2 regions of the Pseudobacillus sp. FSL P4-0506 genome follow, and region 1 is predicted to be linked to the other one. Evidence: riboswitches for the same ligand, from Rfam matches in the RefSeq annotation. Region 1 holds a riboswitch; the other holds the start of a gene.
What was found. A riboswitch is a leader RNA that binds a small molecule or an ion and turns the genes downstream of it on or off. The one in region 1 is predicted to bind cyclic di-GMP.

Region 1 (5,609 bases):
CTCTCTTTTTACAGACAGTATCGACTTAAGTTTTCTTGATTTTCGAGCCTATGCATGGTTTGCGTTTTTTATTTGGACAACATGGCGAGTTGTAAGAGAATTATGGAAGTCCTGGCGGGCCGCCCGTTATTGAGAGGAGAAGGGGAAAGATGGTATTGCGTATTTCAAGACAACAAAGAAGGACTCATCGTTACTTGTATGCACTGACGGCTGTATGTTTCAGTGGAAAGTTTGCTTACTATTACGCGATTAATCAAAGGTATGGGTTCAAAAAGAGGGAAATGAGAAAAACGTTGGAACAATGGGATGTCAGCGACCATGAAAGCATGAGGAGAGTGCTTGACTGGCTAATAGATGCTGGGAGAAAAGAGGAGTTTAGCCAGCTTCAAAATCAATTGACCATTTTTTCGGAGGACAATCGCCAGCCGGGTATCCATTCACTACCCGATGACGGAGAGTTGAAGAAACAAGCAGATTTTACTAATAAATATTTTAGAAGAGTGTCACCTCAAAATATAGCTGCCTTTGATTATGCCTTTTGTATTGTGTTAAGCAGATTTGGCTGGAAAGTGGGTTATCTAGATTCAGAAGAAGCTTACGACTATATGTTGAAAGCTGCACGTCTCGCTCAATCTTCGTATTCAAGCTGGCTTGAATACATTACGGCTTATACGATTGGTGTACAATTTGTGGACAGTGCTCAATTAAAGAATCCACAGTATATTATGGTACAGGAGCCTGCGATCATAAAATTGCTCTCCTCTCGGCATAGTCCCTTTCAAAAGGTTAAGTGGGATACGAAAATTTGAATAATAAATAAAGAAAGGCTGCCCCAAAACAAGGTGTTGGGCAGCCTTCTATTTATTCTGTAATGAACACAGTGAAATAACTTCCCAAGAATCATGACAGAAAGAGAGTAAAAGTAACCAAAAGTGACAAAAAATATGAAGAAATGAATTATTTATGCATGAATTCATAAAAAACACTCAAAAAATGAAAGCGCTATTTTGTCTATTATTAAAAACTTTTAGAAGCAGCTGCTGTTGAACAACGCCTTCTTTACTGATGATTTAAGAAATGAGGGGAGGAATAGAAGCGAAAAAGAAACAAAAATTAACTAAATTTTGTCTTTTTTGTGAATTCAGGCATAAAAATTGCAAATATTAAAAAAGCATTTTTATGTATTTATTTTACTGGTGTGGAAATTTTTAACCGCACGACCACTTTGCAACTGAAAGGGAGAATGTCTATGGAGCATCTCGGTACTTATGTGATTTATGTAATTATGGCCTTTGTTATTATCGGAGCGATCGCAGCTGTGCGCAACGAAGAAGAAGGAATGGGCAAAGAGTTCATTCAGGGGATTCACACAATTGGACCGATTTTTATTCCGATTGCTGCTACATTAGCATCAATTCCGTACTTATCAAAGTTTATTGAATTTGCTTTTGGTCCACTCTTTTCTGCAATTGGGGCTGATCCAGCTATGGCCGCCACTACCCTTATTTCAAGCGACATGGGGAGCTATCAGCTGGCTGATGTGCTGGCTAGTGATCGTGAAAATTGGATTATTGCCACTGTTAACGGCATTATTATGGGGCCTCATATTATTTTTACTATCCCTGTTGCACTTGCTATGTTGCAAAAGCGCGATCATAAATATTTAGCGCTTGGAATGATGTCCGGCGTTTTGACTGTACCGATTAGCGTTTTTATTACAACGAGCATTTTGGCACTGACAGAAACGAAGATCAGGGACACAATCAGCACGACGGCTGAGCCGACCTATCAATTGTCCATGTCTATTGGGACAATTTTAATTAATCTTATTCCGTTAACGGCGGTTGGAATATTTATTGCTGTCGGTTTGAGAATGTTTCCTAATCTGATGATCAAAGGCTTTATGGCCATTGGGTGGTTTATGAGCACAGCTATGAAACTCGTACTGGCATGTACGATCGTCGAATATTTTACCGGCGTATTTACTGCCATATTTGGCCATTGGGGATTCGATCCAATTATTGCCGATGCAAAAGATCAATTTAGAGGACTGGAAATTGCCGGTTATATCGGTATTATGCTTGCAGGAGCTTTCCCGATGGTTTATGCCATTCAAAAGTATTTGGCAAAGCCGCTGCAATTCTTCGGCAAGCTGCTCGGTTTAAGCAGCATCGGCAGCGCAGGGGTAATTGCAGCCACAGCCAATCCTCTGGCACTTTTTAAAATTATTAAAGACATGCCAGCAAAAGATAAAGTATTAACGATTGCTTATGCCATTTCAGGTGGATGGATGATCGGGGATCAATTGGCATTTCCAGCTAACTTCCAGCCGACAATTATTATCCCAGTAATGCTCGGTAAGTTTCTTGGTGCTGTTTTGGCGATTCTTCTATGCTACTGGATTTCTATCCCGAAAGCATTGGAGATTGAACGGCTGGAGAAGTTAGAGAACAAGACAAAGAAACAACAAAATACAGCAGCTGAAGATCCACTTGAAGCAACTAGCTGATGATTCCATAGAGGTGCAGGATAAAGACTGCATCTCTATTTCTTTGTCTTTATATGTATAAGAAAAACTTTTACAAGGGAACAGTTATAAGGGGATTAAAAACAAGGCTGTCAATGAATTGTTCAATAGAAGCATGAAATATAATAGCCAGGTTGTCATTGAAAGCGCCAGCTGAATATAATAGTGTAAATCATGTTTTCGTTTGTGCTGCTCATCATGTCGCGGGAATTAGACGGGAAAACAAACTCGCGGAAGGCGGGGTATGGGGGCATTAACTTGTATAAAGCAGGAGCTTGGGTAAAAATCAAAAACAGAAATGCCGTTGGATTTGTATTGGAAGCAAGCTACCATGGTGCGATGGTGTTTGTGATCAGAAATGGAAAGCCAGTTGGAGAACACAGATACAGCTATCATCAGTTGACACTGATGAATGACGATTTAACAGCGGATGAACTTCTTGATTTAGCTAGACTAACAGTGGATTTAAATCAGAAAGAATGGTTTATGGAAGTAACAGAACGGATGAAGGAGATATCTGGTGGATAGCGTGGAATCATTTACTATTTTGTTGTGTAAGGAAATAATATTACGAGAGAAAAGGTTCAGCTAATAATGATATGCTGAACCTTTTTTATTATCCACTCTTCATTTTATCTCCTTTTGTAACTGATTTAGTAATTTATACTCATATGCATGTACTTATATAAATTGGTTTTTGATTGGCGCTGTTTTTCGCAACTATCTCACTTGATTAGATTATATAGTGGATGGAACTACCACATTACTTATGAAAAAGACAGAATAGAACAAATAGTTATAATTGCTTAAATTGGTAAAATTATGTATGATTGAGAAAAGGGATATGTGACTATTTATCTATATTATCTATACTGGCAAACTCGATGAAAGTCGGGGACGCAAAGCCACAGGTCTAAAACATGGAATGTACCATGATGGCCGGGCTGCCGAACTGTTTTTTTACAAAGAGCTCTTCTGGCCGTCCGCGTAAAGTTATTTTTGGATTTACGTTGACGAAAGGAGCTCTTTTATTTTTGTAAAGACAGAAGGAGGGGGAAGTCTTGGTATCGAAGCTGCTAAAAAATTTAAGTATTGGAAAAAAGTACGGATTGGCTTTAGGAGTGGTTATTCTACTTTTCTGTCTCTCTGCCATAGTTGTTTACGTAAAGCTGGTAGATGTTAAAGAGAATATTGCCGCTCTTGAGCAAAAGGGAGACCGAGCTATCAAAATGACAAAAATGGCTTCGTTATTCAGCGAACAAGACATTCGAATTGCGGATTATATTAATCACCCTGACGAGCGGTTTGTCAAAGGATTTGAGGAAAGGAAACAAGCCTTTACTAAGCTTGAAAAAGAATTAGAGGCAGCAATTAAAACAGAGAAAGAAGAAGAGGTTTTTGCGTGGATTAAAGGAAATAATAAAGAAGTAAGTAAGGTTTTCCATGATAAAGTTATACCTGCTGTCAAAAGTGGAGATGAATTAGAGACATTGCTCGCCAGACAAAGAACACAGGCTTTGAGAAGTGAAACGGTCGAAAAGCTGGCAGAATTGGAAAGCATGATTAATGAACAGCGAAAGTTAGCGTCTAATGAAGCAAAGCATAGTTTGAATGAATCGATTACTGTATTAATTTTCTCCATTATTTTATCTGCAGCCATTGGCTCGGCAGCTGTTTTTATGATCAATCGTCTGGTGAGACATCACTTGAACCGGGTGGTTGAGATGGCCGACAGTATTTCGGAGGGGAATCTACAGATCAAGAAAAGTAATTATGAAGGGGAAGATGAGATTGCCCAGCTCAGCTCGGCTATGAATCAAATGCTCGAGAGCTTACAGGATATAATCCAGAAAATTACCGTTACATCTGAAATAGTAACCAGTCAAAGTGGAGAGCTGACCGAGGCGGCTAGTGAAGTGAAAGCGGGCAGCCAGCAGGCAGCAGCTACTATGCAACAACTTTCGGCGGGAGCCGAATCCCAAGCCCATGAGGTAAATGACCTTTCAGAGGTCATGGCCAGCTATATTGAAAGGGTTCAAGAAGCAAATAGCAGCGGCGAACACATTTATATAGCCTCAAAAGCTGTTTCAGAATTAACTACTGAGGGAAAACGCTTAATGAGTTCCTCTGTCAATCAGATGAGAGAGATTGACAAAATTATGCAGGCTTCTGTTGAAAGAGTAAGAGGACTTGATCGTCAATCACAAGAAATTTCATCATTAGTAGCAGTCATTCAGGCCATTGCTGAACAAACGAATTTATTGGCGTTAAATGCTGCGATTGAAGCAGCAAGGGCAGGTGAACATGGAAAAGGGTTTGCTGTTGTTGCAGCTGAGGTACGCAAATTAGCCGTCCAAGTCTCTCACTCTGTAAAAGACATTACAGCTATTGTTTCAGATGTTCAACAAGAGTCATCTGAGGTTGCTCATTCCTTGGAAGCTGGTTACATAGAAGTTGGGAAGGGGATGGGTCAAATTCAGACAACAGGAGCAATGTTTGAAAAAATTGATGCTTCTATTTCTGAAATGACAGAGAGAGTCCAATTTGTTTCCAAAAATTTGAACCAAATAGTAACGGGCAGTGAACAGATGAACAGATCGATTGAAAATATTGCGTCGGTTTCTGAAGAATCGGCAGCTGGAGTTGAACAAACTTCTGCCTCGATTCAGCAAACGAGCAGCTCAATGGAAGAGATTGCTGAAAATGCCGTAAAGTTGTCAAAACTGGCTGAGGACCTTAATGGCTTAGTGTGTAAATTTACTGTTTAAAAGAATATGCCCTCCTTGAGGAGGGCATAGAGATGATTTAAGCCGATACATTTTGTTTTGCGCGAGCAAATTGCCTTGTAGCAAATAAAACAACAGATGCAAAAAGGAAGGCAGCAAAAAGAAATTCCACTCGGTTCCCCATTTTATAAAATACTGCACCAATCATGGGACCAGCTGCCATGCCGAGGTAGCGAAAAAAATTATATGTCCCAATCGCTGTCGCCCGATTATGGAGAAAAGCGAGGCTTAGTAAGGTGGTTTGAACAGGGAGAGAAAGCCCTAGACAAAGACCGAATAAAGTAATGCTACCAACC
Region 2 (5,609 bases), on a different contig from region 1:
AACGTCCGCTCGGAGGAGCTGCTCAACATACCTTTCCATTGTCAGCCTTAAGCGCTCAACTGTAGAATGTTCTGTGATCATTTGTTTAAGGTGATCTACAGAAGTAATATGCTCGTAAAATTGATTCACTATTTCTTCTTTATAAGGAAGAAGAATGGGCAGAGCTTCCTTCACATGATCCAGCGTTTCTTGGCTGACTCCCATAAATGCCAGCCGTTCTTTCACCCTTTCTCCTACTGTAGATATCTCTTTTGCCGCAGAATTATCCAAATAGTCCATCCATGACTTTGTTTTCTTTGAAAAAAGCTTCATACTTTTCCTCCCTCAATCCTTATATAGCTGCTCGTTGTCGTTAATGCATCTTCTTTAATCTATCTCTTAATTCCCGTACCTCTGGCAGATTCTTTTAAATACTCTTCAAAGTCCTGACTAGACAAAGGCTTACTAAATAAAAAACCTTGCCCTTGGAGACAGCCATCCTCTCTCAGAACATTTAGCTGTCCCTGATTTTCAACCCCTTCTGCAATCACATTGATGCCAAGGGTTTGTGAAAGTGTCAAGACAGCTTGCACAATAGCCTGACTTTCCTTATTTTGATGAATATCCCGAATGAACGAAGCATCAATTTTCAGCGTATCGACAGGTAAATGCTTAATATAGCTAAATGAACTGTACCCTGTTCCAAAGTCATCAATAGAGATATGAATCCCCAAATCTCTAAGTTGTTGTAAAATAGTTATTGCATTTTCAATATTAACAAATACACTTTCTGTCACTTCAATCTCAAGCCATTTCGGCTCCAATCTGGTTTCTATTAGAATCTTTTCAATTTTCCTTACAATATCAGGGTCCGAGATTTGGCGCGCAGACAAATTGATGGATATCTTTAGCGGAGTATAACCCTTATCTTGCCATTCTTTATTTTGTTCACACCCACGGCGCAGTACCCATTCCCCTAAAGGGATAATTATTCCTGTTTCTTCAGCCAAGGGAATAAAATTATTGGGAGAAATCTTCCCCAGTTCTGGATGATTCCAACGCACGAGCGCTTCCATTCCAATTAATATGTTTTTTGAAAGATCTATTTTCGGTTGATAATCAATATGAAACTGCTCAAGCTGAATCGCTTTTCTCAACTCATTCTCTAATAAAATACGCTCCAATGACTTTTCTTCCATTTCTGCTTCGAAAAAGGCATATCCGTTCCGGCCTCGTTCTTTTACAAAATAAAGAGCGGTATCTGCTTTGCTCAACAGTTCACCAGCTTTCTCTCCATCTTGCGGAAAGGTCGCAATACCGATACTACAGGAAGGTGTATACATCTGGCCGGCGATTTCTAACGGTTCTTGGAAGTCTAAATGAATCCGTTCCACCAGCCGCTCCAGTTCTTCTATTTTGGATATGCCACTTAGCAGTACAGTGAATTCATCGCCTCCTAATCGGGCAACTAAATCCGATGAACGAAGTGACTTTTTAATACGCTCGGCTGCTTTAGTTAAAATGAAATCGCCATTCTCATGCCCCCATGAATCATTCACAAATTTGAATCGATCTAAATCAATAAACATTACAGCAAGCTGAGAAGAGGAACTTTTTGCTTTCTTAATCTCCTCCCGCAAATGCTTCATAAACAATCTGCGGTTCGGCAGATCGGTCAAAGTATCATGATAGGCTAAATGATAAATCATTTTTTCCGACTTTTTCCGATCGGTTATGTCTCTCATGATAAACACGAAATCTTTTGCTTTTCTGTCCCCGTTCATAATGGGACTAATTCTTGCTTCCATATCCTTATACTGATTTCTGCTCGTTCTAATACGAAACTCTATCTGCGAAGACATTTTTTTCTTTTTAGCTAGCAATCTTAATTCAGTGTATAAAATCTTTTGATCTTCTTCATGAATCCACTTGAAGAGCTGGTTAGACTTTAGTTCACACATGTCATGCCCCAGTATTGTTATATGAGAAGGAGAAATGTATTGAAAGTTTCCTTCTTTGTCAATAATTGAAATCAAGTCAGCTGAGTTTTCCGTAATTAAACGGTATTTCTCCTCGCTTCTTCGCATTTCTTCTTCCATTTTCTTTCGAGAACTGATATCATTTCGGATCGACACATATTGATATGGTTTTCCCTGATCATTTAAAAATGGAACAATCGTCGTATCTACCCAGTAAAAAGAACCATCCTTCGCTCTATTCCGCACCTCTCCTCTCCAGGTTTCTCCTGATCCAATTGTAGCCCACATTTGTTTGAAAATTCCCCCAGAATGATAGCCTGAATTTAAAATACGATGGTCTTGACCTATTAATTCTTCTCGGCTATATTTGGAAATTTTACAGAACTGGTCATTTACATGAAAGATCCTTCCCTTTTGATCAGTGATAGCAATGATAGAAGACTGATCCAGTGCATATTTGACATCTCTTAACTCTTTTAACAAGGCTTCAATTGGTTTATTTTTTTCATCTAATGGCTCTATCAAGTGAGAAATTTCAGAAAGATCCGGTGTAACAGGTGCTTTTTTCAATTTATTTTCCTCCAGCTCTATGAAATATATAATGTTTAAGTTAAATAAAACCCATTCGACAAAAAACCGACTCTAAGAAAAGAGTCGGTTGCACTAGTCGCTCCAAGCCATTCAAGTGCCCAGATATAAATGGCTGTTCATCGCTTCTCTATATGACTATTATATTAAGTAGTAAATGGCTTAATTGAATAACTTCTTACGAACATAATAGTTCTTTTAGCCTAAACAGTCAATAAAAAATGGAAAATATAGAAGAAGTAAAATACTCCCTCCCCTCGACAGATTTAGCACTAAAAAGATTATCGTAATTAGGAATTCATTTTGAAAAAGTTTTATCAAAGTGAATTCCTATTCAGAACATTTAAGCTTGGATTTTATAAAAGGTTTGATCATTTTCTAATTTATCCTTGATCATAAAAATACATTTATTTCTAATAAGGGGTACCCCCATTACTAAAGATTATTTAGACAATTATTTTGAAATGGATCAATTAGTTCCTTACAAACTAAAACACATTATCCCCAAGCGCCGTGTAATTGGGCTTCTCGATCTTCAATCAAAAAAAGACTATGAAAAAAGTGAGTATTTTAATAGCTTTATGACAAATATGGATTCTATAACAACACAGGAATATTTTTAGTAAAGGATAATAGAGTTGTTGGATTGGTGGACTTTGTTACTTCAAAAAATAAAAAAGAAATTAATAAAACTGAGGTTATGTGTCTTGAAATTATATTGAGGTATTTAGCGCAAAGATTGCATGAGCACTGGTTATTGAAAACGGTTTCTTTGGAAATTCCTTAACGCCTAGAGAGAGGCGTGTTGCGCTACGTGAAAAAGGAATATTCCAATAAACAAATTGCCGACATGCTATTTATTAGTGAAAATACTATAAAAAAACATATACAGAGCCTTTACGAAAAATTTGATGTTAATAATCGTACAAACCTCTGTTTTAAGGTACATAATTTGGAGAGTTTACAATAATACATTCAAGCTAATGTACTTAAATTTAAAAATGAGTCGATCATGAGCAGATGTAGTGCTAGATTGGAATAAAATTTGACCAAAAATATCTTGGTGCATTTTATTGAGCAGCATATACAAAAATCATGTTTTGGAAAAAGGTTGATCAAAAATAGATTCTTATTCAGCAGCCTTATTTTCATTTTTATAAAAAGTTGCTCATTTTCTACCTGTATCGCATAGCAGTCGCGCCCAATTGTTGAAGTTCAATGGCTGTTGAAGCTGCTCGCGCCTGTGAACTCTAATACCTGTTAGTTTAAGAAAAAAGCATTATTTGCTATGAAGTAATGCTTTTGTTCTTATATTGTATAAAACAATAATAGTATAAATTTAGTCCACGTAATGTTTTTTAAAATTCGGATGGATAGAAAATTTGCGGCGTAAATTGACGAGTTTTTTCCCAAAACTTTCTTCTAAAAGATCTTTATGTTTCTCCATAATTTCCATGAGATACAAATGGTGAATCATGAATTCTGTAATGGGCATGACTAAGCCTACATGCATCGTCCAGGCTGCACGGCTATCTTTCTCCAGTGAGACAATACCTGCTACTACTTCTGAATCATCTCCACTAATAACTAGCCATCGTCCACCGTACTTTTCCGTAATTTCATGACCCATATAGTGGAGGTAAACATTAGCAAAATCAGAGACGATTTCCCCATAAATAATAATCGTTACATTAACTCCTCTTTTTGCTGCCTGTCTTAGTTCAGACTCCAATTCTTCAAATTCTTCTTTCCAAATCTCTAAGAGAATTCTTTTTTTTGCAGATGCTATACAAGCTTTTACCTTATCAAGTATTTCATTGCGTCCCGTGATATTCCAGATGTTTTCACGGTCATTTGCAGAACGTTCAAACTCCGCTAATGACTTTTCTGCCATTTCAAAATTCTCTTCTGCCTTCATTCGACGGCTTTTAATTAGCTCTTTTGCAGGAACAGGTGTATATTGTGGTGTGTTTCCAGGACTAACCAGAATGTCTCCACGCATGGTAAGACTGTCCAGAACTTCATAAATTCTTGAGCGTGGTACACCGGAATTTTTTGCTACTGCATAGCCAGTTAATGGCGATTCTTCCAACAAAGTAAGATATGCTTTCCCTTCATACTCGGTAAAATTTAGATTTTTTAATATTTCTAAAATGTCTTCTTTCATAAGCCCTCCAACACAACCTTAGTCGCTACCTTTGTAACTGGTATTTTAGCAAAATCTGTTGATTTTTTCCATGAGTAGCTGATATACTTCCATAAGTTGTTACTTAAGTAACAACTATTAAGAGCGGGAGGTTAGCCGCAAGTAATCCTAAAAAATAGGGCCTTAATTTTGGAGACAGCGGCTCGGTGGTGGACCAAACAAAAGCATGGATTTGCTAATCCATGCCTGTTTTGGTATTTTTGCTACCTTAATGTGATGTTTACTTTTTAATAAACTCCTCAGACTTACGATATAGCAAATTTTTCAATAGCCAAACGTTAATAGAGTGAGTTGCTGGATGACTAAAGGTTACCTAAGTTTGGATATTAGCCTATTAGTGGTTATGAATAACCGTGAGAAGATAGTCTAGTGGACAATCTTATGTTGAGTGAGTTGTTTGTTTCTCTCATTTTGTTTACTCAAGTAGGTACGGGCCAACCAAACCCATCCGTATACAAACAAAAAGATGCCTAATAAATAGAAAGGACTCGTTAATGTTATAATTTCTTTGCTTAGTAAAAGAATAAAAAAAGCAGAACCGCCTACGAGATAAGAGCTCAACAGCATTAACTTGATCAGGAACTTGCCGGGAAATTTCACGAACCAAACCTCCTGTACTCTAGAATAATGATGCATTGGTTAATATATTCATGATGAAAGAACTTAGTTTTTATACGTTCTATAATCAAATAGGTTTCATCAATAAGAATGGATCGCTACTTCTGCTGAATATACACCCCTCTTCACATGCATTAAGGGTTACTAAGCCGGCTCCTCTGTAATCAGGAACCGGCTTGTCGGTTGGTTTGTCAAACCCTCTTAAAATGTATCATTAAACGCTGGAAAAGGACCGTCTG

Region 2: linked by a shared signal. The riboswitch ahead of MKZ02_RS21965 (sensor domain-containing protein) and the one ahead of MKZ02_RS19035 (HAMP domain-containing methyl-accepting chemotaxis protein) in region 1 are both predicted to bind cyclic di-GMP.

Annotation. Positions count from the first base shown of each region.
Region 1 is NZ_JBBOOI010000001.1:3,865,763-3,871,371, reverse strand. Features, by position in the region: gene MKZ02_RS19055 (tetratricopeptide repeat protein) at 1-133, shown strand, start outside; gene MKZ02_RS19050 (DUF1266 domain-containing protein) at 150-809, shown strand; gene eutH (ethanolamine utilization protein EutH) at 1,250-2,509, shown strand; gene MKZ02_RS19040 (hypothetical protein) at 2,786-3,055, shown strand; cyclic di-GMP riboswitch class I at 3,392-3,479, shown strand; gene MKZ02_RS19035 (HAMP domain-containing methyl-accepting chemotaxis protein) at 3,589-5,295, shown strand; gene MKZ02_RS19030 (MFS transporter) at 5,333-5,609, opposite strand, start outside.
Region 2 is NZ_JBBOOI010000002.1:10,275-15,883, forward strand. Features, by position in the region: gene MKZ02_RS21960 (methyl-accepting chemotaxis protein) at 1-312, opposite strand, end outside; gene MKZ02_RS21965 (sensor domain-containing protein) at 372-2,528, opposite strand; cyclic di-GMP riboswitch class II at 2,602-2,684, opposite strand; gene MKZ02_RS21970 (response regulator transcription factor) at 3,349-3,516, shown strand; gene MKZ02_RS21975 (TrmB family transcriptional regulator) at 3,886-4,713, opposite strand.